Regions from separate parts of the Spirillospora sp. NPDC048911 genome, predicted to be linked through region 3. Evidence: predicted binding sites of a transcription regulator. Region 3 holds the regulator's gene; each other region holds the start of a gene.
The links. The regulator LexA, encoded in region 3, represses DNA repair genes until DNA is damaged. The targets are predictions, from matches to a motif close to TCGAACANNTGTTCGA.
Positions count from the first base shown of each region.

Region 1: recA (recombinase RecA) is a predicted target of LexA. The motif match lies at 6,857-6,872, and genes of this name have one in related genera.
Region 2: ACGFNU_RS12575 (SAV_6107 family HEPN domain-containing protein) is a predicted target of LexA. The motif match lies at 2,673-2,688, and genes of this name have one in related genera.

Region 1 covers NZ_JBICUD010000002.1:729,724-740,158, reverse strand. Annotated here, with positions in the region: gene ACGFNU_RS10665 (trypsin-like serine peptidase) at 110-1,033, opposite strand; gene rny (ribonuclease Y) at 1,540-3,108, opposite strand; gene ACGFNU_RS10655 (NAD(P)H-binding protein) at 3,569-4,411, opposite strand; gene recX (recombination regulator RecX) at 4,813-5,382, opposite strand; gene recA (recombinase RecA) at 5,572-6,687, opposite strand; gene ACGFNU_RS10640 (ATP-grasp domain-containing protein) at 6,965-7,822, shown strand; gene ACGFNU_RS10635 (hypothetical protein) at 8,044-8,427, shown strand; gene ACGFNU_RS10630 (glutathionylspermidine synthase family protein) at 8,434-9,591, shown strand; gene ACGFNU_RS10625 (DUF350 domain-containing protein) at 9,646-10,104, shown strand; gene ACGFNU_RS10620 (hypothetical protein) at 10,108-10,435, shown strand, end outside.
Region 2 covers NZ_JBICUD010000002.1:1,129,665-1,140,099, forward strand. Annotated here, with positions in the region: gene ACGFNU_RS12555 (hypothetical protein) at 1-832, opposite strand, end outside; gene ACGFNU_RS12560 (arsenate reductase family protein) at 877-1,233, opposite strand; gene ACGFNU_RS12565 (YbaK/EbsC family protein) at 1,238-1,705, opposite strand; gene ACGFNU_RS12570 (peptidoglycan-binding protein) at 1,783-2,550, shown strand; gene ACGFNU_RS12575 (SAV_6107 family HEPN domain-containing protein) at 2,815-3,312, shown strand; gene ACGFNU_RS12580 (MFS transporter) at 3,939-5,351, shown strand; gene ACGFNU_RS12585 (amidase) at 5,373-6,809, shown strand; gene ACGFNU_RS12590 (transcriptional regulator) at 6,934-7,428, opposite strand; gene pyrR (bifunctional pyr operon transcriptional regulator/uracil phosphoribosyltransferase PyrR) at 7,827-8,441, shown strand; gene ACGFNU_RS12600 (aspartate carbamoyltransferase catalytic subunit) at 8,438-9,379, shown strand; gene ACGFNU_RS12605 (dihydroorotase) at 9,495-10,435, shown strand, end outside.
Region 3 covers NZ_JBICUD010000006.1:590,783-601,217, reverse strand. Annotated here, with positions in the region: gene ACGFNU_RS29220 (long-chain fatty acid--CoA ligase) at 1-703, opposite strand, end outside; gene leuS (leucine--tRNA ligase) at 1,072-3,591, shown strand; gene lexA (transcriptional repressor LexA) at 4,028-4,726, opposite strand; gene ACGFNU_RS29205 (LysM peptidoglycan-binding domain-containing protein) at 4,875-5,270, shown strand; gene nrdR (transcriptional regulator NrdR) at 5,870-6,343, shown strand; gene ACGFNU_RS29195 (vitamin B12-dependent ribonucleotide reductase) at 6,450-9,272, shown strand; gene ACGFNU_RS29190 (nuclear transport factor 2 family protein) at 9,458-9,838, opposite strand; gene ACGFNU_RS29185 (helix-turn-helix domain-containing protein) at 9,926-10,435, shown strand, end outside.

The sequences.
Region 1 (10,435 bases), on a different contig from region 3:
GTGAGCGCCGACGTGGTGACTTTCTCGTCGGCGCTCACGCTTTTGGCGGGAAGCGGTGAAGGAGGGCCCACGGAGGCGGACGGTCGCGTTCGGGCTGGACGGACGTGTCTCAGGCGTGCTTGTCGGTCCAGGAACGCAGGTTGTAGACGTCCTTGTCGAAGTACGGCGAGTACGAGATGTAGTGGACGTTGCCGCCACCCTGGTATCCGCCGATGACGCCGTTGATGGAGCCGGTCCGCGTACGAGTGTTGTAGTTCAGCAACCATGGGCTGCCGCTCGTACCGCCGTGGAAACCGGAGCAGTCCATCCGCAACTGGTAACGCGACTGCTTGCGGGTCGTGGTCACACAGTAGATCGGCCGATCGCGGCGGTCCCAGACGATGCGCGGGTAGCCGGCCACGTTGACCTTGCGCCCGACGCCCTTGTTGATCGAGAGGCTGTTGGCGCCCACGACGTTCTGGATCTTCTTACCGCTCCGCGGGTTGAGCGAGATGAAGCCGAAGTCGAGGTCGGCGTCGCCGTACTTGCTCCAGCGCTGCGGAACGACGAGCCGCTTGGCCGTCCACGTCCCGTACGGCCGCTTGCCCTTGTCGTACTTCGGCACGAACGCGATCTTGGTCGCGTACCTGCCGCCCTTGCCGCCATGGAGGCAGTGCGCGGCCGTGATCAGCAGCTTCTTCGAGTAGCTGTTGACGACGCTCGCGGTGCAGTAGTGGTCGCCCTGCCCGTTGTTGAAGAACAACGCGCCGATCGACGGGACTCCCCCGAACGCCTTCGACCTGGCGGCCAGCACGGTCGCCTGCCCGCTCGCCCCGTCCTTCTGCGCCACCGGCGTGGCCTTCGCCAGCCGCTGCGCGGTCCAGTACTGCTCCGCCGCGCCCGCGTCCGTCGCGCTGATCTCAACGCTCGAGACGGTCCCGACGGTGCGGGTCGCGGGATCGTGCCGCGCGTACGCCACCGCCCCGGCCCCGGCCGCGACGACCCCCGTGGACGCGACGACCGCAGCCGTCACCCGCTTCCGACCCTTCAGCATTTGTCAGAAACTACCGACTCTTCCGCCCCGCCACAACGCGAACGATCAACCTGCCCCCGAGTTCAACGCCACCACCGCCGCCCCTGCCCCTCCGCATCGCCCCCAACTTCTCAGCACCCTGGCCCCAGCGGCCCAGCGGCTCACTCCGGCCACACAATCCCCCTGCCGCCGCTCAGCAGCGCGTCGCCGCTCAGTGGCGCGTGACCGCCGCCCAGAGATGTGGCCGCTGCCAGTGGCGTGGCTGACGCTCAGTGAAAACATGCCCGGCGCTCGGTGGCGTCGCCGACTCTCAGCGGCACAGCTGGCGCTCAGTGGTGCGTGATTGCCCCTCAGCGATGCTTGGCCATCGCTCAGCGGTGCCTCACTGCCGCTCGGCGGCTTGGCCGCCGGTCAGTGGTGCGTGGCTGTTGCTCGGTGGTGCCTCGCTGGCGGTCGGTGGTGTGTGGTTGGTGTTCAGCGGGCAGGAGGGACCCGGCTGGGGGGTGAGGCGGGCTTGGGGCGGCGGGTCAGCGGGCGAACTCTATGGCGCGGGACTCGCGGACGACGGTGACGCGGATCTGACCCGGGTAGGTGAGCTCGTCCTCGACCTGCTTGGCGATGTCGCGGGCGATCACCTGGGCCTGGATGTCGTCGACGGCGTCGGGCTTGACCATGACGCGAATCTCACGGCCGGCCTGCATGGCGAAGACCTTCTCCACGCCCTCGTGCTTGTCGCGGGCGATCTCCTCGAGCCGTTCCAGGCGCTTGACGTAGGCCTCCAGCGACTCGCGGCGGGCGCCGGGACGGCTGCCGCTGATCGCGTCGGCGGCCTGGGTGAGGACGGCCTCGACGGTACGGACCTCGACCTCGTTGTGGTGGGCCTCGATGGCGTGCACCACGTCCTCGTGCTCCCCGTACCGGCGGGCGATCTCGGCGCCGATGAGCGCGTGGCTGCCCTCGACCTCGTGCGTGAGCGCCTTGCCGATGTCGTGCAGCAGGGTGCAGCGCTTGGCCTGCTCGACCGGCAGGCGCAGCTCGGCGGCCATGATCCCGGCGATGTGCGCCGACTCGATCAGGTGCTTGAGCACGTTCTGCCCGTACGACGTCCGGTAGCGCAGCTGGCCGAGCAGGGCGATGAGCTCGGGGTGCATGTCGGCGATGCTCAGCTCGACCAGGGCGTCCTCGCCGGCCCGCACGCACAGCTGCTCGACGTCGCTCTTGCTCCGCTCGTAGATCTCCTCGATCCGCTGCGGGTGGATGCGGCCGTCCAGGACGAGCTTTTCCAGCGTCAGCCGCCCGACCTCGCGCCGCACCGGGTCGAAGCAGCTCAGCAGCACCGCCTCGGGCGTGTCGTCGATGATCAGGTTGACGCCGGTCGTCGTCTCGAACGCGCGGATGTTGCGGCCCTCGCGGCCGATGATCCGGCCCTTCATCTCGTCGCCGGGCAGATGCAGCACCGAGACGACCGACTCGGCCGTCTGCTCGCTGGCGACGCGCTGGATGGCCAGGGTCACGATCTTGCGCGCCCGCTTCTCCCCCTCGGACCGGGCCGCGTTCTCGATCTCCCGGGTGATCGGGATGGCCTCGCGCTTGGCCTGGTTCTCGATGGCGCCGACGAGCTCGGTCCTGGCCTGTTCGGCCGTCAGCCCGGCCACCTGTTCGAGGGCGTGGCGGCGTTCCTCCTCCGCCTTGCCGAGTTCCTCCTTGCGGGCTTCCAGCGCCCGCTTGCCCTCGGCGAGCTTGGTCCCCCACTCCTCGAGACGGCGCACTTCGCCGTCCAGGCGCTGCTCACGTTCGGCCAGCCGGGTCTCGCGGCGTTCGAGATCCTCGCGCAGCGAACGGATGTCCTCGCGGAGCGCGCGGGCCTCCTCGTCCAGCTCGGCGCGCTGGGTCTGGACGAGCTGGTGGGCCTGCGTCTCGGCCTTGCCGAGGATCTCCTCGGCGTCGGTCTTGGCGGCGGCGCGGATCTCGTCCGCCTCCTGCCGCACCTGGGACAGCTCGTCCTCGATCGCCTTCCCGGACGGGCGGCGCAGGACCAGGATGACGAGAGCGACCAGGGTCACCAGCAGTGCGGCACCCAGCAGGACGCTCTCCATGGGGCTGTCCCCTTCCTCGCCCGTGGGCCCCATCGGGAATGGGGCCCTGGTGTGCGAGGATCACCCGCGTCACAGCCGATATGGGGACACGACACCGCCCGGGCGCCCTGTCACCGGGACCCGAGAAAGTCGGACGTCGTGATCCTCTATACCTCTCAACTGCTCGAACGTGCTCAGTTGTATGGCAATCCGCTGCGCGCGGAGTAACTCCTCACTGCCGCAACGGTAAGCGGCACGGAGGTAATGAGCAAGCAAACCATGGGCATTCCGGACTAACCGAACGCGGCCGTGACGAGTTGCTTACCGTCCTCCGACCCGCCCGGACGAGGCGTTCACCTGGCGCATCGCTCTCCACTCCCGAGTAAGACCCAGTCAGATCCCGGTCAGGATCTGCGTCATTCTCCCCGGCGTGTCGAACCTGCGGGCCCGCCGCCGCCGAGGAAAGCGGGCCCATCGCCTTTCAGGCGTCCCACACCCCCGATCCGGCCGTCTCCCGGACGAAGTCGGTGAAGTCACGGGGCTCGCGTCCCAGCGCCCGCCTGATCCCATCGGTCTGATAGGCGTTGCGCCCGTCCAGCACGGTCGTGAACAGGTGCATCAGGAACTCCAGCACATCATCGGGAACGCCCTGCTCCCTGGCGCCGGCGGCATAGTCCTCCGCGCTGATCTGGACGTAGGAGATCTCCCGCCCCGTCGCCTGAGCGATCTCCTGCACCGCCTGGGCGAACGTGAGCAGCCGCGGCCCGGTGACCTCGTACAACTCGCCCACATGTCCGTCCTCGGCAAGGGCCGCGACCGCCACGTCGGCGATGTCGTCGACGTCCACGAACGGCTCGCGCACATCACCGACCGGCAGCACGACCTCGCCCGCCAGCAGCGGCTCGATCATGAAGCTCTCGCTGAAGTTCTGGAAGAACCACGACGCCCGCACGATCGTCCACTCCAGTCCGGACTCACGGACCAGCCCCTCGCAGACTTGCGCCTCCTCCTCTCCACGCCCCGACAGCAACACCAGCCGCCGCACCCCGGCGGCGTCCGCCGCCTCGATGAACGCCTTGATGTCGTCCGACGCCCCGGGCACCGCCAGGTCCGGCGCGTAGCTGACGTAGACCGAGCAGACGCCCTCCAGCACCGCCGCCCAGCCATCCCGGTCCTGCCAGGAGAACGCCGGGCTGGCCGACCGCGACCCGACTCGCACCGGAACGCCCCGGGCCACGAGCCGCTCGGCCACCCGCCGCCCGGACTTCCCCGTCCCGCCCAGCACCAGGGTCAGGCCATTCTGAATGTTCGCGTTGTTCGTCATGCCCTCGAGTCAACCGGCCTCCAACCTGCCCCAACATGGCTGAGAGACTCGCCCCCATACGCGAGCGTCCAGAGCACGACCCGCCTGCACAGGCGAGAGCCCAGTGCCCACTCGCCGAGGCCAGAGGACGAAGGTCGGAGCCAATCCCAGCAGGCCGAGATCACGCCGCCCAGAAGGTCCGGGCCAGGCCCAGCAGTGCCGGGGCTGCATCCGGGAGATCGGAGTCAGCCTCACAAGGTCGGGCCGGGCTTTATGAGACCGGGGCAGGCCCAACGGGTCGGGGCTAGGCCCAGCGGGCCCCAGGAAGCAGGGGCTAGGCCCAGCGGGCCCCAGGAAGCAGGGGCTAGGCCCAGGAGGTCTGGGACGACCGCGGAAGAGCGGGGATGGGGCCGAGGGGCTGGTCAGTCCCAGGGGGTTGGGTCGGGGAGGTCTTCCAGCTCTAGGCCCTCTTCGTCGAGGACCTCTTTGACTACTCGGTAGGCGAGGCCGGGGGAATAGCCTTTGCGGGCGAGCATGCCCACGAGGCGGCGGGTGCGTTTGGCGGGGTCCATGCCTCGGGTCGCGGCGACCTTGCGGGCCATGAGCTCGCGGGCGGTGCGTTCTTCCTGGTCGGGGTCGAGCGTTTCCACCGCTTCCTGGACGGTCTCGTTGTCGACGCCGCGTTGACGCAGCTCGGCGGCCAGGGCGCGTTTGGCCAGGCCGCGGCCGGTGTGGCGGGACTGCACCCAGGCCTGGGCGAACGCCTCGTCGTCGATCAGGCCGACGTCGGTGAAGCGGCCGAGGACGTTGTCGGCGACGTCGTCCGGGACGTTCTTGCGGCGCAGCGCGTCGGCGAGCTGGGCGCGGGTGCGGGGCGCCATCGTGAGCATGCGGAGGCAGACGTCGCGCGCGACCGCCTCGGGGTCGGCGGGCGGGGTGTCCGCGGCGGAGCTTCCTTCGGTCGGCTCGCGCCGTCTGCGCCGCCCGCTCATGCCGGGCCCCACGGGCTGCGTCTCGGCTGCGCGGGAGCGGCGGCGCCATCGGGGAAGGACCAGGCACCGGTCTGTCGGTGCCGGAAAAGGCGCCGCCGCCCTACATACGGGATCATTCCTCAACCTTCGTCAAGAGTCACCCTGAATGGGGGATTCTCCGTCAGAACTCGCCATGCGGTGAGGTGCAGCTCAGGCGTCGCCGGGCTTCGGGGTCTTGGCGCTCTTGCGGCCGGTCGCGGCGGCGGCCACGGGCTTGGCCGCGGCGGCGGGCTTGGCGGCCTCGGTGGTCTCCGGGGCCTCCTTGTCGACCTTGGGCCCGACGCCCAGCTTCTCCTTGATCTTCTTCTCGATCTCGTTGGCGGTGTCGGGGTTGGCCTTGAGGAAGTTGCGGGCGTTCTCCTTGCCCTGGCCGAGCTGGTCGCCCTCGTAGGTGTACCAGGCACCGGACTTGCGGACGAAGCCGTGCTCGACGCCGAGGTCGATCAGGCCGCCCTCCTTGCTGATGCCCTGGCCGTAGATCAGGTCCATGTCGGCGACCTTGAAGGGCGGGCTGACCTTGTTCTTCACGACCTTGACGCGCACCCGGTTGCCGACGGCCTCGGTGCCGTCCTTGAGCGTCTCGATGCGCCGCACGTCCAGCCGGACGGAGGCGTAGAACTTCAGCGCCCGGCCGCCGGTCGTCGTCTCGGGCGAGCCGAACATGACGCCGATCTTCTCGCGAAGCTGGTTGATGAAGATCGCGGTGGTCTTGGTCTGGTTGATGGCACCGGTCATCTTGCGCAGGGCCTGGGACATCAGCCGGGCCTGGAGGCCGACGTGGCTGTCGCCCATCTCGCCCTCGATCTCCGCGCGGGGCACGAGCGCGGCGACGGAGTCGATGACGACGATGTCGACCGCGCCGGACCGGATCAGCATGTCGGTGATCTCGAGCGCCTGCTCACCGGTGTCGGGCTGGGAGACCAGCAGCGCGTCGATGTCGACCCCGAGCTTGGCGGCGTATTCGGGGTCGAGGGCGTGCTCGGCGTCGACGAACGCGGCGATGCCGCCCTGCTTCTGCGCGTTGGCGATCGCGTGCAGGGCGATCGAGGTCTTTCCGGAGCCCTCCGGGCCGTAGACCTCCACCACGCGCCCGCGCGGCAGGCCGCCGATGCCGAGCGCGATGTCGAGGGAGATGGACCCGGTGGGGATCACCTCGATCGGCACCCGGGTCTCCTCACCCATCCGCATGACCGAGCCCTTGCCGAACTGCCGCTCGATCTGGGCCAGTGCGGTCTCGAGAGCCTTCTCCCGGTCGTTCGCTGCCATGGTTGTGCCCCTTGTCGTGTCTGTCGTCGCCGGCCTGCCGGCTCTCGCCCGGCCCGCGGCCCTCACGGACCGTTGCTTGAGATGTCGTGGGCGACGTTACGGGGACCCACCGACAGTTTCGAGTCTCGGGGCGGACCTGTGGATAACGTCGCGTGCGTCGAACAGCTTACCGAACACTCGTTCGATCATGGTGTCGCGATCCGAATTGGGCGAGAATCTCCGGTGCACACGGGGGCCTGAAGCCCGTACGCTGGCGCCGTCCACGGAGGGTTGCACCATGACGCTGACCGTTCTCTTCTGCGTCGATCCGCTCCACCCCCGGCGCGTTGATCCCCATTTCTCCCGCGAGGCCGCCGCCGTACGGGACCACTATGGCGAGATCGCCCTGCTCGATCACGATGCGTTGCAGCAGGGTCACATGGACGCGGCGATCCGCGGCGTCCCCAACGATCTGGGCCCGGTCTGGTACCGCGGCTGGATGGTGACGAGCGAGGAGTACGCCACGCTGGCGGCGGCCCTCAAGAAACGTGGCACCATCCTGCTCACGCATCCGGATGACTATCAACGCGCGCACGAGCTTCCCGGATGGCACGACACGTTCGCCGGGCTCACTCCGCCGAGCGTATGGCGTCCCCTCACCCCTCTCGAAGACCCAGGCGATCTGAGCGAGCTCGTACGAGTCCTTCCGGCTGGGCCCGCCGTGGTCAAGGACTACGTGAAGTCACGCAAGCACGAATGGGACGAGGCCTGTTTCGTCCCGGACGTTCACAATCTCTCGCAGCTCCGCACGATCGTGTCGAAGATGGTCGCGCTCCAGGACCAGTTCCTGGCCGGCGGCCTCGTCATCAGGGAGTACGAGGAGTACGACGGCGGCGAGGCCCGCGTGTGGTGGGTGGACGGCGAGCCCGCCCTGATCGGCCCGCACCCGGACAGCCCCGAGGTGGAGCCCGAGCCGGACGTCGACGCCGTGGCCCCGGCCGTGCGGGCCTTGGGCTGCCGCTTCATCACCACGGATCTGGCGCGCCGTTCCGATGGTGAGTGGCGCGTGGTGGAGGTGGGCGACGGCCAGGTGAGCGACCTCCCCTCCACAGTCGACCCCATGGACCTCTACGCCCATCTCCCGGTCCCCGACTGATCTCCCTCGCACGGCCGGTCCTTGTGACGGAACCGGAACGCACGAAACTTCCGTCTCACTTCGCATCACCCCTAGGCTTTGGTCACTGGAATGCCGGATCGCTTGCAGATGCGAGGTCCGCTCCATCCGTCCGGAACCTCCGGGGTGCCTGCAGTCTCTTTCGAAGGGCGTGTTTCCCCTTGCCTCCACAGGAGTCCCGGCGCCGGCTCAGCTCCCGCGCGGTGAAGATCGGGATGGTGAGCGCGCTGTCCCTTTCGGTGGTGTCGTGCTCGTCCGATGACGATGGCGACGCGGTCACCGCTTACTGCGTCACGCAGGACGACGACCTCTCCACCGGGGCTCCGGCGCCGTTCCCGACCGAGGGCCCCGACGGCTTCAAGGTGGTCGACGACGACAACTGCGACGACCCGGATTCCAGTTCCAGCACTACCAGGAGTTCTCACTCCAGTTACTTCTGGTACTACGGCGGTGTCCGTACGCAGAGCGGGCGAGTTCGCGCCGGCAGCATGTCAATGCCGAGCGGCACGAACATCACCTCTGCGGAAGGAAAGACGATCCGCAGCGGTTTCGGAGGCTCGTCCAGTCACGGCAGTTCCGGCGGCTGAACGAAGATGCGTCGCGAACGTTCGACACCGCGTGCCGACTGGGCCCAGAAGGTGGAGTCGCAGGGACTGGCCTTCCATCGGACCGCGCACCCGGAACATCTGCCGCGCCCCTACTGGGACGAGTCGGTGCACTACGTCTTCGAAATGGACGAGGTACTGGCCCTAGAGGAGGTCGTGGAAGAGCTTCACAGAATGTGCCTCCAAGCCGTGGAGCATGTCGTCACCACTGGCCGCTACAACGTCCTCGGCATACCCGACTGGGTGGCGCCCCTAATCGAGAAGTCATGGCGCCGCAGCGATCCTCATCTGTACGGACGGTTCGACCTGCGGTACGACGGCACCGGCCCGGCCAAGCTGCTGGAGTACAACGCCGACACCCCGACCGCGCTGGTCGAGAGCTCGATCGTCCAGTGGTACTGGCTGCGGGACGTCTATCCGGACGATGACCAGTGGAACTCCATCCATGAGCGCCTGGTGGCGCGCTGGAAGGAGATCCAGCCGGGCCTTCCGGACGGCCCGGCGCACTTCGCCTGGACCAACGCCGACGAGACCGGCGAAGAGGTCATGACGATCGCCTACATGCAGGAGACCGCGGAAGAGGCGGGTCTGCAAGGCGTCGCGATCGCCATAGAGGACGTCGGCTGGAACCCTGCGCGTGATCGGTTCGTGGACCTGGACGAGAAGGAGATCCACGCGCTCTGCAAGCTCTATCCGTGGGAATGGATCGTCGCGGAGCCCTTCGGCCGGCACATTGCGGACGCGCCTACGAGCTGGATCGAGCCCATTTGGAAGATGGTGCTCTCCAACAAGGCGTTGCTGGTGCTCCTATGGGAGCTCTTCCCCGGCCACCCGAATCTCCTGCCCACGTTCCTCAACACGCCCTCGACGCTCACCTCGTACGTGCAGAAGCCGCTCCTGGGGCGCGAGGGCGCGAGCATGCGGATCGTCACGCCTGATGGGGCGGAGACGCGCACCGAAGGCAATTACGGCGCGGAGGGGTTCGTCTTCCAGGAGTTCTGCCCGCTTCCCGATTTCGACGGGGAGCACCCTGTGCTCGGCGCGTGGGTGGTCCACGACGAGTCCGCCGGGCTCGGCATCCGCGAAACCTCGGGCCTCATCACCGACGACACCTCGTCGTTCGTCCCGCACCGCATCCCCCTCTGACCGACACGACGGACGCTAACGGACGCCGGCGAACGCTTCCCCTTAAGGAGTTCCATGATCACGGCCGCTAACGAGGACAGCCTCGTCCAGGTTCTGCTGGAGGGCAGCGGGGCACTTCTGGCGTACGCGGCGGTCGGCCTGGTGCTGTTCATCGTCGGCTTCTACATGACGGACCTGGCGACGCCCGGCCGCCTCATCACCGTCATCCGCGAGCACCGCAACCCGAACGCGACCCTGCTCGCCGCCGCCTCGACCGTCGGCGTGGGGCTCATCGTCTCGGTGTCGATCTACGCGTCCCATGGTGATCTCATGGAGGGCCTCGCGAGGACTCTGGTCTTCGGCGGTGTCGGGATCATCGCCATGACCGTCGCCACGCAGATCTTCGACCGCGTGGTCGGCATCAGCATCAAGCAGCTCGCCGATGACGCGGACGACGAACTCGAGCCCGCCGCCGTCCTCCTCGCCGTCGCCAACCTCATGATCGGCGTCGTCACCGCCGTCGCCACCTACTGACCGATGGCGGAGCTGCGTCCGCCCCTGCGCCTCGATTCGGCAGGCCAGGCCGCGCTCGCGAAACTGACCAGGCCCGGCGAGGGCAGCGTCATCGGGCGCCTCAAGCAGACTTGTTCTGACGGTGAATGGGCCCTTGAGGAGGTCCGGCACAGGGCGCACGCGTACTCCGCCATGCTCGCCGCCGGCACGGACTCTGGCGCGGCTGCTTGGGCCGAAGCACTCCGATGGTTCGGAGCGCGGATCAGCCGAGGCTCGGCGCCGCTCTATGCGCAGGACCAGTTCGAAAGGCGTTTCGGCTCAGTCGTGACGTACAAGCGCAGCACTTCCGCGA
Region 2 (10,435 bases), on a different contig from region 3:
CCGACTGCGGGCGGGGGTGCAGGCCGAGCTTGGCCATGGCGTCACGGGTCTTCTGCGTCACGTCGGCGCCGGTGAGGAGCTGGACGACCAGCGGCCGGGTCCCGGTGCGATCGGCCTCGGCCAGCAGCGCCCGCAGCCACTTGACGTCCATCGCCAGGTGGTGGCTGGCCATGCCCAGCGCCTCCTGGATCGCCTTGAGCTTCGCCTTGTCGCCGTTCGCCGCCTCGACCAGACCGGCGACCCCGGCCGGGCCGAGCCGCTCGTACAGCTTCTCGGTGTAGTCGGGGTCGTCGGCGTTGGCCTTGAGGTGCTTCCACACCGAGCCGGGGATCGGCCGGCGGTCCTGGAGGGCGCCGGCCACCGCGAGCGCGTCGGTCTTGGCCGCCTTGAGGGCCGCCTGCCGGTCGGGAAAGCCGCCGAGGTCGCCCGCACCCCGCGGAACGGTCTTCTTGTGGTGCGGACGGAGCGGCGGCGGGGCCGGCGGCGCGGGCGTGCTCCCGTTCCGGGGCTTGCCGGGATCGGGCGTCCCCGTGCCGGGCGACGGCGGCGCGGGGGGCGTGTCGACACCGCCGCCCTGGTCCGGATGCGTGATCGCGTAGTTGTAGCGGCGGGTCAGCATCCCCAGCTGGTCGGCGGCCCACTGCGCCACCTGGTCGGCCTGGCGGTACCCGGCCGAGGACACCCCGGGCGGCGGCCGGTGCCCGTTCAGCCAGCTCTTGATCGCGTTGTCGGCGTCCTTGACCTGCCGGACGAGCTGATTGAGCGCGGCGGGATCGATCCCCCGGAAGTCCGCGTGGCGCGCTCCCGGGCCGGTCCGCATCTCAGCGGTCATCGCCCCTCCCAACCGGCGTTCGGTTCCCCAGAATCACACCGACATCACGCGCTGTCGAGGGCCTTGCGGACCGACTGCGGGTCGCGGGCGACCACGGCGTCCGTATCGGAGACGACGATCGGCCGCTGGATGAGCACCGGGTTGGCCACCATGATCTCGATCCACCGCGCCCGGTCGTGCTCGAGGTCCTTCAGGCCCAGCTCCTTGGCGACGGGCTCGGACAGCCGCGCCACCTCCCACGGCTCCGCGCCGATCCGGTCGAGGACGTCCGCGAACTCCCGCGCCGTCGGCGGCTCGTCCAGATAGCGGCGCTCGACGTACTCGACGCCCGCCTCGTCCAGCGCGGCCTTGGCCGTGCGGCTCTTCGAGCAGCGCGGGTTGTGCCAGATCTCGGTGCTCACGTGCTCATTCTCCCACTTCGGCGGGGTCGCCCCCGGTGATGCGCAGCAGTTCGTCGAACGAGGTCGGGAAGACGGTGTGCGGGTGCCCGCCCGCCGCCCAGACCTGGTCGTACTTCTTCAGCCAGACGTCCACGAGGGTACGGACCGGCGCGGGATGACCGACCGGGGCCACGCCGCCGATCGGCTGCCCGGTCGCCGCCCGGACGAACTCGGGGGTCGCGCGCTTGACCTTCTCGGCCCCGACCAGCGCGGCGATCCTGGTGGTGTCGACCCGGTGCGCGCCGCTCGTCAGCACCAGCAGCGGCGCCCCGTCGGCGTTGAAGATCAGGCTGTTGGCGATGGCCCCGATCTCGCAGCCCAGCTGGTCGGCGGCGGCCTGGGCGGTGGGGGCGGACTCGGGGAGCTCGATGACCTCGCCCGCCGCCCCGGTCGCGCGCAGGGCCGAGGTCACACGTTCGGCGTTGGGATGCATGGCCAGCACTTTAGGGCGTGCGAACCTCACCGCCCGACCATGCGTCCAAGGGGAGGCATGGGGCATGAGGGAGACCTATGAACGTGCGTACGAGCGTGATCGTCATCGCCGGGGCGGTGGCGCTGGCCGGTTGTTCCGCCGACGGATCGACCACGGGCGCCTCCACGCCGTCATCCGCCCCTGCCAAGTCCGTGCCGCCACCCTCGCCTGCCCCTCCCCAGCACCCCAAACTGAAGCCGGGCGCCAAGGGAGCCGCCGTGCGCGAGCTGCAGCAGCGTCTGAAGCAGCTCAACTACGACCCGGGCAAGGTGGACGGGAAGTACGGGATCGGCACCCAGATGGCCGTGTGGGCGTTCCAGAAGGTCAACCGCCTCAAGGTCAGCAACACCGTGGGCAAAAGCGTCTGGGCGGCACTGGACGCCCCCAAGCCCCCACGGCCCATGGCCAAGGGACGCGAGGCCGACCGCGTGGACGTCGACCTGCGCCGCCAGTACCTGGTCGTCTACAAGGACGGCAAGCCCGCCCTCATCACGCACATCTCGTCCGGCTCGGGCGAGTACTACTGCGCGAAGGACCGCGGCGCCACCGTCGCGCGCTGCCGGTACGCCACCACCGGCACCGGCGACTTCGAGACCGGCCGGCGCGCCTCCGGCTGGGAGATCTCGCCGCTCGGGCAGCTCTACAACCCGATCTACTTCAACGGCGGCATCGCCTTCCACGGCGCCCTCGACGTCCCCCGGTACCCGGCCTCGCACGGCTGCGTGCGGATGCCCATGCACGTCGCCGAGGACTTCCCGGAGCTGGTGGGAACCGGCGTCCCCGTGCACGTCCGCCGGCCGCGCTGAGGAATTGTCCGACCCCCCTGTTCTACTGGTTCTGTGCCGCTGAACAGCGTGATCGCGCTGGTCAGCGACACGCGTTCGAACGCATTGACGAATCGCCGTCAGGGCGATTTACTGTGAGTGCGTCGAACTTATGTTCGACGTGGTGCGGGACTCGCGGCCCGCGCCAGGGCGACGTCCCCGTGGAGGTTGTCCACGGGACGGACGGTCGGGCGGAGTGAGGGGAAGCTCTCCGCCCGGCCGGCCCGAGCCGGAAGGAGACAGAACATGTCCGCAACGATGACCGCGCACAGCGTTCACTCGTCCGCCCAGTTCAGCCCGCCACCGGGCCCTCGCCCCCGACCGCTTCCTGCACCCAGGCCGGCGCACACCGCCGTCGGGCAGCTCCAGGCCGCCCGCATGGGCCTGGCCGAAGCGGCCGAGGCGACCTCGGCCGCCGTCCGCTACGTCTGCGCCCACCTGGCGGCCCTGCGCGCCGCCGCGGCCGTCCTCGCGTCCAAGGAACCCCTGGAGACCCACCGCCGCGGCCGCCCGCGCAGCGTCTGGGTCCTCCTCCCCGAGGCCGACCCGGCACTCCGTGAATGGGCCGCCTTCTTCGCCGCCGGCGCCGACAAGCGCGCCGCCGCCGAGGCGGGCCTCCCCAGAGCGGTCACCCCGCGCGAGGCCGAAGAACTCCTCCACGACGCCGAGATCTTCGTGTCCCTGGTCGAGGAGTCCCTCGGCATCCCCAGCCAACCGACGTTGCCGATCCCAGAAGCGAGCTGACCGTCTCTCGGGGATAGGTGTGGTTGATGCCTTCGGCATCTTCCCCGGTCTCGGACGCTCAATGTCTGCCCAGGGGGGCGACCCCCTGGAACCCCCGGTGTGGGGGCAAGCCCCCACGCCCCCGCCTCTTCCGGGGTTCGGCTCCAGAGTCCCGGTCGAGGGGTTCGGCCGCCCTCCCCCCTGCGCGGCCGCGCCGGAAGGCCGGGGCCGCCGTCCGCCATTCCTCACCGGCGGGCGGCGGTCCCGGCGCCCGAGTCGCTGGAACCGCCTGGTCAACATCCTCCGTCGAGGGGCGGTTCCAGCTCCCACGACCGCGCCGATGGCGGCCGTAACCCCCGAGGCGGCCCCATCGGCGCGGTTCACCGGCCCGAAACGGTTCAGCACCACTTGGCGGCTCTCCACGGCATCACCGTCGTGCGTCGAGGCTGCGCGCGTTCGCGTCCTTTGACTTGGCGAACGTCGCCAGCGGCTCGGCGGGCGCTTCCTGGCCCGTCTCCGCCTCAGTGGCCTTCCGCGCGGTGACGCGCGAAGCCAGACCGCCGCCAGCACTGGGAGTGCGGGTAGCACTAGAGCGGGATTCTAGGTTGCATGAGAGGGTTGGGGCGGTCTTGTGAAGGGGCGGGAGCGTGGGCGGTCGGGGGCTGGTGCCGTTGCTCGCGTTTCTCGGGGTGATGGCCTACTCGCTCTCGATGGCGGTGGTGACGCCCGCTCTGCCGCTGTTGCAGGAGGGGTTGCACACGACGGCGGCGGGGGCGGCGTGGGCGCTGACGGCGATGACGTTGTCGGCCGCGGTGGCGACGCCGGTGATCGGGCGGCTGGGGGATCTGTACGGGCCGCGACGGGTGCTGCTGGTCGTCGTGGCGATCGCGACGGTGGGGATGGTGATCGCGGCGGCCGCGGGGTCGTTGCAGATCATGCTCGTCGGGCGGGTGCTGAGCGGGGTGGGGGGTGGCGTTTTTCCGCTGGCCTACACCATCGTCCGGGAGGTCTTTCCGCCTGAGCGGACGGCGGCGGCGGTCGGGCTGATGTCCTCGATGCTGGGTCTTGGGGGTGCGGTGTCGTGGTGCATCGCGGGGCCGATTATCGATCATCTGGGCTGGCGGTGGTTGTTGTGGGTGCCCGTGCTGGGGCTCGTGCCTGGGCTGGTGGCCGCGTGGTGGATCGTTCCATCGGCGGCGCCGCAGGCGGGCGCGGGCGTCGACTGGTGGGGCGCGGTGCTGTTCGCGGGGTGGCTGGTGGCTGCTTTGACCGCGCTGACGCAGGGGATGGACTGGGGTTGGGCCTCACCCGGGGTGATCGGGTTGCTGGGGCTCGCCGTTGTGCTGGCTGTTTGCTGGCTGGTGGTGGAGCGGCGGGTGGATGAGCCGCTCATTGATCTGCGGTTGATGCGGCGGCGGGGGGTGTGGACGGCCAATGCGGCGTCGTTGCTCTCGGGGTACGCGCTGATGGCCGGGGGTGTCCTTTTCCCGTTGCTGGTCCAGCTTCCGGAGCGGTCGGGGTTCGGGTTCGGCGGGACCGCCACGCAGGCCGCCTTGCTGCAGATCCCAGCGAGTGTCGGGATGACCGTGGCGGGGATGACGGCGGGTCTGCTGGACCGGCGGGTCGGCTCGCGGGCCGTGTTGATGGTGGGGGCCGTGATGACCGGTCTGGGATACGGGTTCCTGGCGTTCGAGCACGAGGCCATGTGGCAGATGTATCTGGGCGGGACGGTGCGGGGGATCGGCCTGGGCTTCGCCTACGCGGCGGTGGCCAATCTCGTGGTCGCCGCGGTTCCGCTGAGCGAGACCGGGGTCGCCACCGGGATCAACACCCTGATCCGCACCGTGGGGGCGTCGCTGGGCACCCAGGCCAGCGCCGTGATCGTGGCGGCGTCGGTGACCGCTGGGGGATTCCCGGCCGAGCGGGGCTTCACGGTGGGGTTCGCGGTCAGCGGGGCGCTGATGGCGGGGGTGGTCGTCGTCGCGCTGATCGCTCCGCGCCGGACGCCGGGGGAGCGGTGGGGCGGGCGGGTCGACATCGCCGAGCCGGTTCACCGGTGACGAATGGCAGACTCTGTCCCCATGAGCGAGTGGGCAGGGCGGACCGCGACGGAGATCGCGGCGGCGGTACGGGCGGGCGAGGTCACGGCGGCCGAGGTCGTCCGCGAACATCTGGACACCATCGCCGCGCTGGACGGCGAGCTGGGCGCGTTCGTCCGGGTGCGCCGGGAGCGGGCCCTGGCGGAGGCCGCGGCGGTGGACGCGCGGAGCGACCGGGGCGAGCTGCCGCTGGCCGGGGTGCCGGTGGCGATCAAGGACAACGTGCCGGTCGCGGGCGAGCCGATGCGCAGCGGGTCGGCGGCGACGCCGGACACCCCGCAGCAGGCCGACCATCCGGTGGTGGCGCGGCTGCGGGCCGCGGGCGCGGTCGTGGTCGGGCTGACCAACCTGCCCGAGCTGGGCATCTATCCGTTCACCGACAACGCGTTCGGGACGGCGCGCAATCCGTGGGATCCGAGCCGGACGGCGGGCGGGTCGTCGGGCGGCTCGGCCGCGGCGGTCGCGGCCGGCATGGTGCCGCTCGCGCACGGGAACGACGGCGCCGGGTCGATCAGGATCCCGGCGGCCAACTGCGGGCTTTTCGGCATCAAGCCGGGCCTGGGCGTGGTTCCCGCCGAGATCGGCACCGACGCCTGGGACGCGATGTCCGAGAACGGCCCGCTGGCCACCACGGTCGGCGACGCCGCCGTGATGCTGGCGGTGATGGCGGGAACGCCCGAGCTCGCCGAAGTGCACGAGCCGTCCGGTGTGCGGGTGGCGCTGTCGATCAAGCCGCCCGCGCCCGGTGTCCGGATCCGGCCGGATCTGAAGGCGGCCGTGCGGACGGCGGGCAAGGCGTTCGTCGGGCTCGGTCACCACGTCGTCCGCGACGATCCGGCGTATCCGCTCTGGGCGGGGCCGGCGGTGCTCTCCCGGTGGCTGGCGCTTCCGGAGGCGGACGTGGCGTCCGACCTGGCCGTCTCGCGGCTCGAGAAGCGCACGCGGCGCCACTTCCGGGCCGGGCGGCTCATCTCCAAGGTGCGGGCGCCGCACGCCGGCGACCGTGAGCGGTTCAAGGAGGCCGTGGCCCCGCTGTTCGAACGACGCGACGTGCTGGTGATGCCTACGCTCGCTCAGCGGGCGCCTAAGGCCCGCCAGGGGCGATCGGGCTCCTGGCTGCACAGCGTGGGCTCCGCCATGACGTACGCGCCAATGACGGGCGCCTGGAACCTGGCGGGATTCCCTGCCGCGAGCGTGCCGATGGGCGTGGGCGACTCAGGCCTGCCGCTGTCGGTGCAACTGGTCGCCGCTCCCGGCAAGGAGGCGCTGCTGCTCGGCCTGGCCGCCCAGCTGGAGGCGGCCCTGCCCTGGCAGCGGTACGCGCCCGGCTACGGCGTCGCGGCGGACCCCGCCCTGATCGCGGAGAGCGCGGCGCTGACCGGGCGCACTCCCGACGGGCACGACGGCTGCGGCCACTGACGGGCACCGGACCGAAAAGAATCCGGGGCGCGACCGCACGGTCGCGCCCCGGACACCGAAGCATGGCCCGGTGACCACCGGGCCGGGTGCGGGCGGAACGCGGGGGCGTCCCGCCCGGCGAGCGTCAGAACGACTCGACGGCGCGCCGCGCCTCCGGGTCGAGAACGCCCCAGGTGATGAGCTCTTCGGTCAACTCGGTCGGGGACTTGTCATAGATCACTGCGAGCGATCGCAGGTCCTCCTGCCGGATGGACAGGACCTTTCCGTTGTAGTCGCCCCGCTGGCTCTGAATCGTCGCGGCGTAACGGGCGAGTGGACCGGCCTTATCCTTCGGAAGCTGCTGCAGACGCTCGAGATCGATCACGAGCTTCGGTGTTGGCCCGAGCGGGCTCGGCGCGGCTCCGCCGGGCAGCAACTCGGATACCGGCACGCCATAGAAATCGGCGAGCTCGGCCAGCTTCTGAACGGTGACGGCGCGGTCGCCCCGCTCGTACGAACCCACGACGACGGCCTTCCAGCGGCCACGTGACTTCTCTTCCACCCCATGCAGGGAAAGCCCCTGCTGGGTACGGATGGCGCGCAGTCGCGCGCCGAGAGCCTTAGCGTATTCAGACGGCATGTTGCGGCCCCCCAGGCTCACTTTCGTCGTCGTTGTCGGGGCCCTGGAAAAGATCAGGATCCGGCGGGCCTTTTCGCCCTTGGGCTCCATCTCCAGGGATGGTTACGGACAGTGACGGTAAAACGGTGACGGCTCTAGGTCAAGCTGATTGGAAAAAAGGGGTCGAATCCGCAGGTCTCGATCCGGGCCGTCCGGATCGGCGCGAAGCCCCGCAGGGGTGGCGGGCCAGGCGTTTCACCGGCCCGCGCGGCGGCCCTCCGGGCGGCCGAGTGTGACCCCTCTCACCAGGCAAGACGCCACCGTGCCGGGTACTGGCCGAACAGGCATGACTGCTACGGTGAGGGGGACAAGGCGTCCTTTAAGACCCGTCCTGTGAGGCGGGAAAGGAGGTTTCGGTGGTGAATGCTGCCTTCCGGCCGGAAGAACCGGCCGGGGCGCGCGTGGCAGACGGTCACAAGGCCGTTCTGGAAGGGCCTGACATCCGCCGCGCGCTCACCCGGATCGCACACGAGATCCTCGAACGGACCAAGGGCGGCGACGACGTCGTCCTCCTCGGCATCCAGACCCGCGGCGTCACGCTCGCCGAGCGGCTCGCCGCGCTGCTGCGCGAGGTCGAGGGCCGCCCCGTCCCCTGGGGCTCGCTCGACGTGACGATGTACCGCGACGACCTGCGCATGAAGCCCGCCCGGGCCCTCGGCCGCACCGAGCTGCCCGCCGCCGGCGTCGACGACCGCATCGTGGTCCTGGTCGACGACGTGCTGTTCTCGGGCCGGACCGTGCGCGCCGCCCTCGACGCGCTGGGCGACCTGGGCCGCCCGCGCGCCGTCCAGCTCGCCGTCCTCGTCGACCGCGGCCATCGCCAGCTGCCGATCCGCGCCGACTACGTCGGCAAGAACCTGCCCACGTCGATGCGCGAGACCGTGAAGGTGCTGCTGGCCGAGAACGACGCGCGCGACGCCGTCCTCCTCGGCCCGGCCCAGGGAGCGGTCATGAAGGGAGGAAGCGCGAAGTGAAGCGCCATCTCATCTCCGCCGCGGACCTGACCAGGGACGACGCGCTGCTCGTCCTCGACACGGCGCAGGAGCTGGCCCAGGTGGCCGAACGCTCCATCAAGAAGCTGCCGACGCTGCGCGGCCGCACCGTCGTCAACCTCTTCTTCGAGGACTCCACCCGCACCCGCATCTCGTTCGAGGCTGCCGCCAAGCGGCTGTCGGCGGATGTGATCAACTTCTCCGCCAAGGGCTCCAGCGTCTCCAAGGGCGAGAGCCTGAAGGACACCGCGCTGACGCTGGAGGCCATGGGCGCCGACGGCGTCGTCATCCGGCACATGGCCTCCGGCGCGCCGCACCGGCTGGCCAACTGGGTCCGGGGCAGCGTGATCAACGCCGGCGACGGCACGCACGAGCACCCGACGCAGGCGCTGCTCGACGCGTTCACGATGCGCAAGCGCCTCGGCAGCCTGGACGGACGCCGGATCACGATCGTCGGCGACATCCTGCACAGCCGGGTGGCACGGTCCAACACGCTGCTGCTCACGACCCTCGGCGCCGAGGTCACGCTGGTCGCGCCGCCGACGCTCTTCCCGGTCGCGGTCGGCACCTGGCCGTGCGAGGTGTCCTACGACCTCGACGCGGTGCTCCCCAAGAGCGACGTCGTCATGATGCTGCGCGTCCAGCACGAGCGCATGAACGCCTCGTACTTCCCGACCGTGCGCGAGTACAGCCGGCGGTACGGCCTGGACGCCCCGCGCATGGCCGCCCTGCCCGAACACGCCATCGTCATGCACCCCGGCCCGATGAACCGCGGCGTCGAGATCGCCGCCGAGGTGGCCGACTCCGTCCGTTCCACCATCGTCGAGCAGGTCGCCAACGGCGTCAGCGCCCGCATGGCCGTGCTCTACCTGTTGCTGGGCGGCTCGGAGCCCGCCATCGGCATGGAGGTCCAGGAATGAGCGCCGCGCAGGGGCGCGGCGCCGCCTGGACTGCCGCCTCGACTGAGGGGCGAGGCACGAGCGACGAGGGAAGGCGGCGCCTGAAGGGCGCCCCTGGGCAAGTGGGGAGCACGGCGTGAGCCACACGTACATCATCAAGAACGCGCGGGTGCTGGGCGGGGAGCCCGCCGACATCCTGATCCGCGGCGGCGAGATCGCCGGGGTCGGCACGGGTCTCGACGCGACGGGCGTCGAGGTCGTGGAGGCCGACGGCCTGATCGCGCTGCCCGGGCTGGTCGACCTGCACACCCACCTGCGGGAGCCGGGCCGCGAGGACGCCGAGACGGTCGACTCCGGCACCCGGGCCGCCGCGATGGGCGGGTTCACCGCCGTGCACGCCATGGCCAACACCGACCCGGTCGCCGACACCGCCGGCGTCGTCGAGCAGGTCTGGCGTCTCGGCCGCGAGGCCGGCTACTGCGACGTGCAGCCCGTCGGCGCCGTGACCCGCGGCATCGCGGGCGAGCAGCTCGCCGAGCTCGGCGCGATGGCCGACTCGGCCGCACGGGTCCGCGTGTTCTCCGACGACGGCCACTGCGTGTCGGACGCGGTCATCATGCGGCGCGCGCTGGAGTACGTGAAGGCGTTCGACGGCGTCGTCGCCCAGCACGCCCAGGAGCCGCGGCTCACCGAGGGCGCGCAGATGAACGAGGGCGTCATGTCGGCGGCCCTCGGCATGCGCGGCTGGCCCGCCGTCGCCGAGGAGGCCATCATCGCCCGCGACGTGCTGCTCGCCGAGCACGTCGGCTCGCGCCTGCACGTCTGCCACGTCTCCACCGCGGGCTCGGTCGAGCTGATCCGGTGGGCCAAGAGCAAGGGCGTCCAGGTCACCGCCGAGGTCACGCCGCACCACCTGCTGCTGAACGACGCCAAGGCCGAGACCTACGACCCGATCTTCAAGGTCAACCCGCCGCTGCGCACCGCCGACGACGTCACCGCGCTCCGGCACGCCCTCGCCGACGGCACCATCGACTGCGTCGCCACCGACCACGCGCCGCACCCGGTCGAGGCCAAGGA
Region 3 (10,435 bases):
ACATGCCCACGTTCATCACGCAGGTCTGGCCGAAGATGTGGAACAGCGGCAGCGTCACCAGCGACGTGTCGTGCAGCGACTTCTTGAACAGCGTGTCGTCGATCATCGCGTTGGTCAGCAGGTTGCTGTGCGACAGCTCGGCGCCCTTCGGCTGGCCCGTCGTCCCGCTGGTGTAGATGATCACGGCGGTGTCGGTCGGGGCGGTCTGCACCGACTCGAACGTCGACGGCTGGCCGTTCAGCGCGGCCCAGAACAGCTCGGCGCCCTCGATCGGCGACTCGGTGGTGGCCAGGCTGGCGGGCAGCAGGAAGAAGTGCTCGCACTCGTCGGCCCGCTCGAAGCCGGCGTGCCCGGCCTCGCCCAGCGGCAGCTCCGGCGTGCCCTCGAAGCAGAAGAACGCCTTGGCGTCCGAGTCGCCGAGGTGGTAGGCGATCTCGCGCGGCTTGAGCAGCACGTTCAGCGGGACGACGACCGCGCCGGCCTTGAGCGCCCCGAAGTAGATCATCGGGAAGTAGGGCAGGTTCGGGCTCGAGAGCGCGACCTTGTCGCCCGGCTTGACGCCCCGCGAGACGAGGAGGTTGGCGACCTGGTTGGCGACCTGGTCCACGAACGAGTAGGAGAGCCGCAGATCTCCGAAGACCAGGGCTTCGCGATCGGGCGTCTCCCTGGCCGCGTCTTCCAGCAGAACGGAGAGATTGAGCATGGCACTCCTCGCGCACGGGGCATTGTCGCCAGGCGGTTATTACCGGCGAGTCTACGAGCGATTCGCCTCATATCGGCTCACGAATCTGACAATGCGCCCTCCCTTCCGCCCGCGATGACGTGCGTCTTTGTGATCAGTCCCCGCCCGGTCCGCGTGATCTTGTGCACGGTCACGAACGAGCGCCGTGCGCTGCCGGAGGATCAATGCGGAGGCCCCGGGCCTTGCTGCTGCGCTAGTCTTGAGGTATGCGACCCAGGCTGCTCCTTAGCCCGCCGCGTTGACGCACCGACGTTGACGCGGCGACCCCTCCTGCGCGAGGGGTCTCTTCATGTGCAGCGCCTGTCGGCACGAACACGAGCCGGACGGCAATGGGCAGGGCAGCCGGACGAATCCCGTACATAAGGACCGGAGTAGCGACCGTGAGCAGCGACGAGCAGTACGACCCCCGGGCGGTTCAGGACAAGTGGCAGGCCCGGTGGGCGGAGCTCGACCCGTTCAAGGCCGTCGAGGACGACGACGGCCGGGAGCGGCAGTACGCGTTGGACATGTTCCCCTACCCCTCCGGTGACCTGCACATGGGCCACGCCGAGGCGTTCGCCATCGGTGACGTGCCGGCCCGCTACTGGTTCCAGCGGGGCTACAACGTCCTGCACCCGATCGGCTGGGACTCGTTCGGCCTGCCCGCCGAGAACGCGGCGATCAAGCGCGACTCGCATCCGGCGGAGTGGACGTACGCCAACATCGACACCCAGGCGTCGTCGTTCAAGCGCTACGCGCCCTCGTTCGACTGGTCGCGGCGGCTGCACACGTCCGATCCCGAGTACTACAAGTGGACGCAGTGGCTGTTCCTGCGCTTCTACGAGCGCGGCCTGGCGTACCGCAAGGGCGGTCAGGTCAACTGGTGCCCGAACGACCAGACCGTCCTGGCGAACGAGCAGGTCGTGGGCGGCCACTGCGAACGGTGTGGCGCACTGGTCGAGAAGCGCGTGCTGACCCAGTGGTACTTCAAGATCACCGAATACGCCGACCGGCTGCTGGCGGACATGAAGCAGCTGGAGGGCAAGTGGCCCGAGCGCGTGCTGCTGATGCAGCGCAACTGGATCGGCCGTTCCACCGGCGCCGACGTCGACTTCGTGATCGAGGGCCGGGACGAGCCGGTCACCGTCTACACCACCCGGCCCGACACCCTGTACGGCGCGACGTTCATGGTCGTGGCCGCCGACGCCGACCTGGCCGAGGAGATCGTCGCGCCCGAGCAGCGCACCGCGTTCGAGGCCTACCGCGAGGAGGTCTCCCGCGAGAGCGAGATCGAGCGGCTGTCCACCGAGCGCGACAAGACCGGCGTCTTCCTGGGCCGGTACGCGATCAACCCGGTCAACGGCGAGCGCATCCCGGTCTGGGCCTCCGACTACGTGCTGGCCGAATACGGCCACGGCGCGATCATGGCGGTGCCCGCGCACGACCAGCGCGACCTCGACTTCGCGCTGAAGTTCGGGCTGGACGTGCGCGTCGTCGTCGACACCGGCGAGCCCGACCCGGTCGAGACCGGCGTGGCCACCGCCGGCGACGGCCGCCTCGTCAACTCCCCGGCGATCGACGGCCTGGCCAAGGCCGAGGGCATCGCGCGGATCATCGAGGTCCTGGCCGAGCGCGGCACGGGCAAGGCCTCGGTCAACTTCCGCCTGCGCGACTGGCTGGTCTCGCGGCAGCGCTTCTGGGGCTGCCCGATCCCGATCGTGCACTGCGAGGCCTGTGGCGAGGTGCCGGTGCCGGACGAGCAACTGCCCGTGCGCCTGCCCGACAACCTGCGCGGCGCCGACCTGGCGCCCAAGGGCACGTCGCCGCTGGCCGCGGCCGCCGACTGGGTGAACGTCGAGTGCCCCAAGTGCGGCGGCGCCGCCAAGCGCGACACCGACACCATGGACACCTTCGTCGACTCGTCCTGGTACTACTTCCGGTACTGCTCGCCGGGCTACACCGAGGGCCCGTTCGACGTCGAGCAGGTCCGCAAGTGGATGCCGGTCGACCAGTACACGGGCGGCGTCGAGCACGCCATCCTGCACCTGCTGTACAGCCGCTTCTTCACCAAGGTGCTGTACGACATGGGCATGATCGACTTCACCGAGCCGTTCACGCGCCTGCTGAACCAGGGCCAGGTGATCCTGAACGCCAAGGCGATGTCGAAGTCCACCGGCAACCTGGTCGACCTGGGCGAGCAGATCGGTGAGTACGGCGTCGACGTCGTACGGCTGGCGATGCTGTTCTCCGGGCCGCCGGAGGACGACATCGACTGGGCGGACGTGTCGCCCCGCGCCATGTCGAAGTTCCTGTCGCGCGTCCACCGCATCGCCTCCGAGGTCGCCTCCGCCCCCGGCGCCGACACCACGACCGGCGACGAGGCCCTGCGGCGCGTCACCCACCACACGATCTCCGAGGCCACGACCCTGGTCGAGTCGCACCGCTTCAACGTGGCGATCTCCCGGATCATGGAACTGGTCAACGCGACCCGCAAGGCCATCGACTCGGGCCCCGGCGCCGCCGACCCGGCCGTGCGCGAGGCCGCCGAGACGATCGCGATCCTGCTGTCGCTGTTCGCCCCGTACACCGCGGAGGAGTCGTGGGCGCTGCTGGGCCGTCCCGCGCCCGCCGCCAAGGCCGGCTGGCCCACCGCCGACCCGGCCCTGCTGGTGCAGGAGACGGTCACCTGCGTGGTCCAGGTCGCGGGCAAGGTCAAGGACCGCCTGGAGATCTCCCCGGACATCTCCGAGGCCGACCTGGAGGCGCTGGCCCTGGCCGCGCCGAAGATCCAGGACGTCCTGGGCGGCACGCCACCCCGCCGCGTCATCGTCCGCGCCCCCAAGATCGTCAACATCGTCCCCGGGGCCTGACCAAAGCGCCCATCACACTCGCGCAGACCGTCAGAATCCCTGACCGCCGCCGGGTCGGCGAGCCCGGCGGCGGCCATGCCGCGCGGGATCGTCGTGCCCGTGGGGCCGGACGCGCGCCCGGCGCCGGGGGAACTGCCCGGAATCGCCATCGGGAATGCCGCTCTCGGAGGCACTCTCGAACGTGTCGACCGGCAGGGCGCGAGCAGTCGGTGGTCCGTCGTCGCCCGCCGGAAGGACGGATCGCCGGCCGCGCATCATCCGCGAAGCACGGTATCCCTCCAAGGCATGGCCTTCGTCGGCTAGGGCGGCGCGCTCATGAACGACCACGCCATCGCCGGGCTCCGCCGCGTCGCCGAGCGGACCCGGCTGCTGGACGAGCGGCAGTGGCGGTCCACCGGACCGCACACCGCCGACGGGGTCAACGCCTTCGGGTGACTCACATCTTGCGCAGGACCGCCACCACGCGGCCGAGGACCGACGCCTCGTCGCCGGGGATCGGCTCGTACGCGGGGTTGGCCGGCATGAGCCAGATGTGGCCGTCCTTGCGCTTGAACGTCTTGACCGTCGCCTCGCCGTCGATCATGGCGGCGACGATGTCGCCCTGCTCGGCCACGGGCTGCTGCCGCACGACCACCCAGTCACCGTCGGCGATCGCGACCTCGATCATCGAGTCACCGGAGACCTTCAGCAGGAAGTGCGTGCCCTCACCGACCAGCTGCTTGGGCAGGGTGAACACGTCCTCGACGGCCTCCTCGGCCAGGATCGGGCCACCCGCGGCGATCCGTCCGACCAGCGGGACGTAGGCGGGTGCGGGACGGGACGAGGTCTCCTGGCCGCCCACCGCCTCGTAGGAGTCGGCCTCGGTCAGCACCGGCGTGGCGCCCGGCACGCGCACCTCGACCGCCCGCGGGCGGTTGGGGTCGCGCCGGAGGAACCCCTTGCGCTGCAGCGCGCGGAGCTGGTGCGACACGCTGGAGGTGCTCGTGAGCCCCACCGCTTCGCCGATCTCCCGCATCGACGGAGGGTAACCGCGGCGCTGGACCGAGTCGCGGATCACCTCGAGCACCATGCGTTGCCGCTGGGTGAGGCCGCTCTCGTCCATCGGCCCATCGGGCAACTCCCGGACCTTGCTCATCGCTGGTCGCCTCCCGGCGCTTCGATCCGTCACTCCTCGTCATGGAACGTTATCGCGTCAGAGCGGGATGATCAAACAATTGTTCGAAGAAAGTCCTCGCGTTTTGCCGGTGCCTGCGATAGAACATCGTACACGCGTTCGATCGAAAATGCTTTCGAAGATCAACGGCTGGGGGGTCGTGATGGTGGCGTACGCGAGGACGGGCGGCCCGGGGCCCCGTCCGGGCGATTCCGAGCTCCGGCCGGGCGTCAGGCTGACCCGCAGGGGCCGCGTCGTGCTGACCACGTTCGCCGCGAGCACGCTGCTCGTGGCGTTCTGGCTCACCGCGGGCCACGGCGCCCGAGCCGGCGACGACGAGGCCGCGCCCGCCTCCGCCCGCCTGCGGACCGTCGTCGTCGAGCCCGGCGACACGCTCTGGGACATCGCCTCCCGCCACACCCCCGAGTCCGACCCCCGCCGCACCGTCGACCGCATCATCGACCTCAACGGCCTGCCCGGCCCGGTCGTCCAGCCAGGCCAGCACCTCCGCCTCCCCACTCGCTAACGGGGCTGCGTTGACGAAGTTGCTCGCCTGACCGGTGACCGGATAGCGCTTCAGGCGTTTCTGATATGCCGCCCAGGCGGAGTCGAAATCGCGCGGGCCGGTGTCCTCGTTGCAGAAGGCGGCCTGGTTCATCGTCGGATTGATGCCCGCGGCTGCGGCAAAGGCGTCGGCTCACGTCGGACGGTCGTGATCGCGTCGGGTGGCTGGGGATGGACCGTTCCGGTCTGACCGGGGCGGCTGAAGGGGTGCTCGGGTGGCGAGCGAGACAGGTGATCGTGACCTTATCGTGACCTGGCGGCGGGAGGGCCTGGTTTCTGGGGGCTGCGGGGCGTGCGGGCGGTGATCTCGCGGTTGGCGGCGGGTGGGGCGCGGCCGGTGCTACGGATGTTCGATGGCGCAGGTCAGAGTGCGACACGCCGGGGCGGAACGCGGGAGGCTCGATGTGACCAGGGTCGACGCGAGAGGCCCCCGTTGAGGTTGCGAAGGCCCTCCGGGCGCCCTACGGTTGACCACAACATCTAGTAGTTACACGGATGTCATTAACCACAAGTTGTGTCTTGTGGTGGTTGATTTTGAACTGTCAGGGGAGGAGGGAACGCGTGCACTGCCCGTTCTGCCGTAACCCCGACAGCCGAGTGATCGACAGCCGTTCGACGGATGACGGCGCCGCAATTCGGCGGCGGCGGTCATGCCCCGAATGCGGCAAACGATTCACGACACAGGAGAACGTGCTTCAGATGGTGGCCAAGCGAAGCGGGGTCACCGAGCCGTTCTCGAGAGAAAAGATCATCGCCGGGGTGCGCAGGGCCTGCCAGGGCCGCCCGGTCGACGAGGATGCGCTCGCCAAGCTGGGGCAGCGGGTCGAAGAGGCGATCAGGGCGACCGGGGTTGCGGAAATCCCCTCGCACGAGATCGGCCTGGCGATCCTGGGGCCCCTCGGCGAATTGGACGAGGTCGCCTACTTGCGATTCGCCTCGGTCTACCGGGGCTTCGAGTCGCTGGACGACTTCGCCAAAGAGATCGATGCACTGCGCAGAACGGGTTCCTCGGGGGAACCCGACCAGCCTCGGTAGAGGCCGATACAGCAGACGGTTGAAAGCGCCCGCGGCCGGGATGAGCGGCCGTCAGGGCGGTGTTGTTCCTGGATAGGGCCCAGCGGGAGGCCCGAGAGGGGGAGTCATGACGGAGACGGTGAGCGGCTCGGCTCGGCGCGGCAAGGGGGGCCGCAAGGGGTTGAAGGTAGACCGCATCTTCACCAAGCCCGGCGTGCATCCGTACGACGAGATCCGCTGGGAACGTCGTGACGTGGTCATGACCAACTGGCGCGACGGCTCGGTCAATTTCGAGCAGCGCGGGGTCGAGTTCCCCGATTTCTGGTCGCTGAACGCGGCCAACATCGTGACGTCCAAGTACTTCCGTGGCGCCGTGGGCACACCGGAACGGGAATGGAGCCTCAAGCAACTGGTCGACCGCGTCGTGAAGATGTACGTCGACACCGGGCTCCAGAACGGCTATTTCGCCTCCGACCAGGACGCGGAGATCTTCGATCACGAACTGAAGTACGCGCTGGTCCACCAGCTTTTCAGCTTCAACTCCCCGGTGTGGTTCAACGTCGGCACCAAGTCCCCCCAGCAGGTGTCCGCGTGTTTCATCCTCTCCGTCGACGACTCCATGGAGTCGATCCTGGAGTGGTACAAGGAAGAGGGAACGATCTTCAAGGGCGGCTCCGGCTCCGGGGTCAACCTGTCCCGCATCCGTTCCAGCAAGGAACTGCTGTCGTCCGGCGGCACCGCCAGCGGCCCGGTCTCGTTCATGCGCGGCGCGGACGCGTCGGCCGGAACGATCAAGTCGGGCGGCGCCACCCGGCGCGCGGCCAAGATGGTCGTCCTGGACGTCGACCACCCGGACGTGGCCGAGTTCATCCAGACCAAGGCGCGTGAAGAGGACAAGATCCGGGCGCTGCGCGACGCCGGGTTCGACATGGACCTCGGCGGCAAGGACATCGTCAGCGTCCAGTACCAGAACGCCAACAACTCGGTCCGGGTGTCGGACGAGTTCATGCGGGCGATGGAGGCCGACGGCGACTTCGCGCTGCGCGGGCGGCTGACCGGCGAGGTCATCGAGACGGTCCGCGCCAAGGATCTCTTCCGGCTGATGGCCAAGGCGGCGTGGGAGTGCGCCGACCCGGGCATCCAGTACGACGACACGATCAACGACTGGCACACCAACCCCGAGTCGGGCCGCATCACCGCGTCCAACCCCTGCTCGGAGTACATGTCGCTCGACAACTCGTCCTGCAACCTCGCCAGCATCAACCTGCTGAAGTTCCTCGGCGCGGACGGCACGTTCGACGTCGAGCGGTTCGTCAAGCTGACCGAGCTGATCATCACCGCGATGGACGCGTCCATCACGTTCGCCGACTTCCCGACCGAGAAGATCGGCCAGACGACGCGCGACTACCGCCAGCTGGGCATCGGCTACGCCAACCTCGGCGCGCTGCTCATGGCGACCGGCCACGCGTACGACTCCGAGGGCGGCCGCTCGCTCGCCGCCACGATCACCTCGCTGATGACGGGCGTCGCCTACCGCCGCTCCGCCGAGCTCGCCGGCGTGGTCGGCCCGTACGAGGGGTACGCGCGCAACGCCGAGGCGCACAAGCGCGTCATGCGCAAGCACGCCGCCGCCAACGACGAGGTCCGCACGCTCGACGAGATCGACAAGGCCATCCACGCCGCCGCGACCAAGCAGTGGCAGGAGTGCCTCAAGGCCGGCGAGAAGTACGGCTACCGCAACGCCCAGGCGTCCCTGCTCGCGCCGACCGGCACCATCGGCCTGATGATGGACTGCGACACCACCGGCATCGAGCCGGACCTCGCGCTGATGAAGTTCAAGAAGCTCGTCGGCGGCGGCTCCATGCAGATCGTCAACCTCACCGTGCCGCGGGCGCTCGAGAAGCTCGGCTACCAGCAGGAGCAGATCGAGGCCATCGTCGAGTACATCTCCGAGCACGGCCACGTCGTCGACGCGCCCGGGCTGCGCCCCGAGCACTACGAGGTGTTCGACTGCGCCATGGGCGAGCGCGCGATCAGCCCGATGGGCCACGTGCGCATGATGGCCGCCGTCCAGCCGTTCCTGTCCGGCGCGATCTCCAAGACCGTCAACATGCCCGAGCAGGCCACCATCGAGGACATCGAGAAGGTCTACTACGAGGGCTGGAAGCTCGGCCTGAAGGCCCTGGCGATCTACCGCGACAACTGCAAGGTCGGCCAGCCTCTCTCCGCCGCGGGCAGCAAGACCAAGGAAGAGCCCGTCGCCGAGGCCCCGGCCGCGGCACGCCCCGTCCGCAAGCGCCTGCCCAAGCAGCGCCCCGCGACCGTGACCCGCTTCTCGGTCGCCGGTGCCGAGGGTTACATGACCGCCTCGTCCTACCCGGACGACGGTCTCGGCGAGGTGTTCCTCAAGCTCGGCAAGCAGGGTTCCACCCTCGCCGGAGTCATGGACGCGTTCTCCATGGCCATCTCCATCAGCCTCCAGTACGGGGTGCCGCTGGAGACCTGGGTGGAGAAGTTCACCAACCTGCGCTTCGAGCCCGCGGGCATGACGGACGACCCGGACATCCGCATGGCGACCTCGGTGATGGACTACATCTTCCGCCGCCTCGCGCTCGACCACCTGCCGTACGAGGAGCGCGCCGAGCTCGGCATCTTCACCGCCGGTGAGCGTGCCATGCAGGCCAACGGCGAGGACCCGGCGTCCCTTCACACCGACGCCGAACTCGAGCACGAGACGCTGGCCCAGTCCGCCGAGATCACCAAGCCGGTGACCGCCGCCAAGCCGGCCCCGGCCCCGGCGGCCAAGGCGCACTCGTCGATGGAGGTCATCGAGAGCCGCCAGGGCCGCACCGCCGACGCGCCCCTCTGCCTCACCTGCGGCACGAAGATGCGCCCGGCGGGCAGCTGCTACGTCTGCGAAGGCTGCGGCTCCACCAGCGGCTGCAGCTGATCTAGCTTCGTGACGGCCTGAAAGCCAGGTCAGATCGAAATGTGGTCACCGCCGAGGGGATCATGTCGCACTGGACGCGACATGATCCCCTCGGTCGTTGGCCGCGGCTGAGAAGAAGACGCCAGCCCAGGGTTTCTTCCTGGCCGCCACGTCCCGGCGGGAAGCGAGGCGGAATCGTCGGCGCGTCAGAGCATTCCGTGGGGAACGTCCTTGGGCCCAGGGACCGGCTGCTGGACGTCCCAGTGCTCGGCGATCAACCCGTCCTCGACCCGCCACAGGTCGACGACGGCGACGCCGCGTTCGTCCCCGGGAGGCGTCATCAGATAGTGCACCACCGCGTACTGCTCGTCGGCGATGACCCGTTTGAGGTCGAACCGGGCGTCGGCGACCGGTGACTTGGCGATGAACTCGATGAACGCGTCGCGTCCCGAAGGATTTCCGGGGCTGTGCTCGATGAAGTCCTCCTTGAGGACGGTCCGGAGGTACTCGATGTTCCCGTTGACGAACTCCTCATAAGTGCGCTCGACGAGCTGCTTGTTACGTACGGCTTGCGTGGTCTCGTTCATGCCGCGACCCTCGCAACGCCCCATGACCGCTGTCGATTACATGCCGTGTAGTGGTGTCGGCCGGCGTGCGTCCGGTAGAACCGCTGCATGACGGATCGTCCTGTCGGGGAGTTGTTGCGAGAGTGGCGGCACCGGCGCAAGCTCAGCCAGCTTGACCTGGCCATACAGGCGGACGTGTCGCCGCGGCATGTCAGCTTCGTGGAAACCGGGCGGACGATTCCCAGCCGCCCGATGGTGCTGCATTTGGCCGAACATCTCGGCGTTCCGCTGCGCGAGCGCAACCGGCTCCTCGTCGCGGCAGGTCACGCTCCTGTGTATCGGCAGCGTCCGTTGGACGACCCGGATCTCGCCAAGGCCCTGGAGGCAGTGCAACGAGTGTTGCGCGGGCACGAGCCGTTCCCCGCCGTCGCGCTGGATCGCCGCTGGAACCTGCTCCTGGCCAACTCGGCGATCGACGTGTTCATGGCGGACGTTGATCCGGAGTTGCTGGAGCCGCCGGTCAACATGATGCGGCTCGGCTTGCATCCGAAGGGCCTCGCGTCGCGGGTGAGCAATCTGGCCCAGGTGCGCGCGTTCTTGATGCCGCGCCTCGCTCGC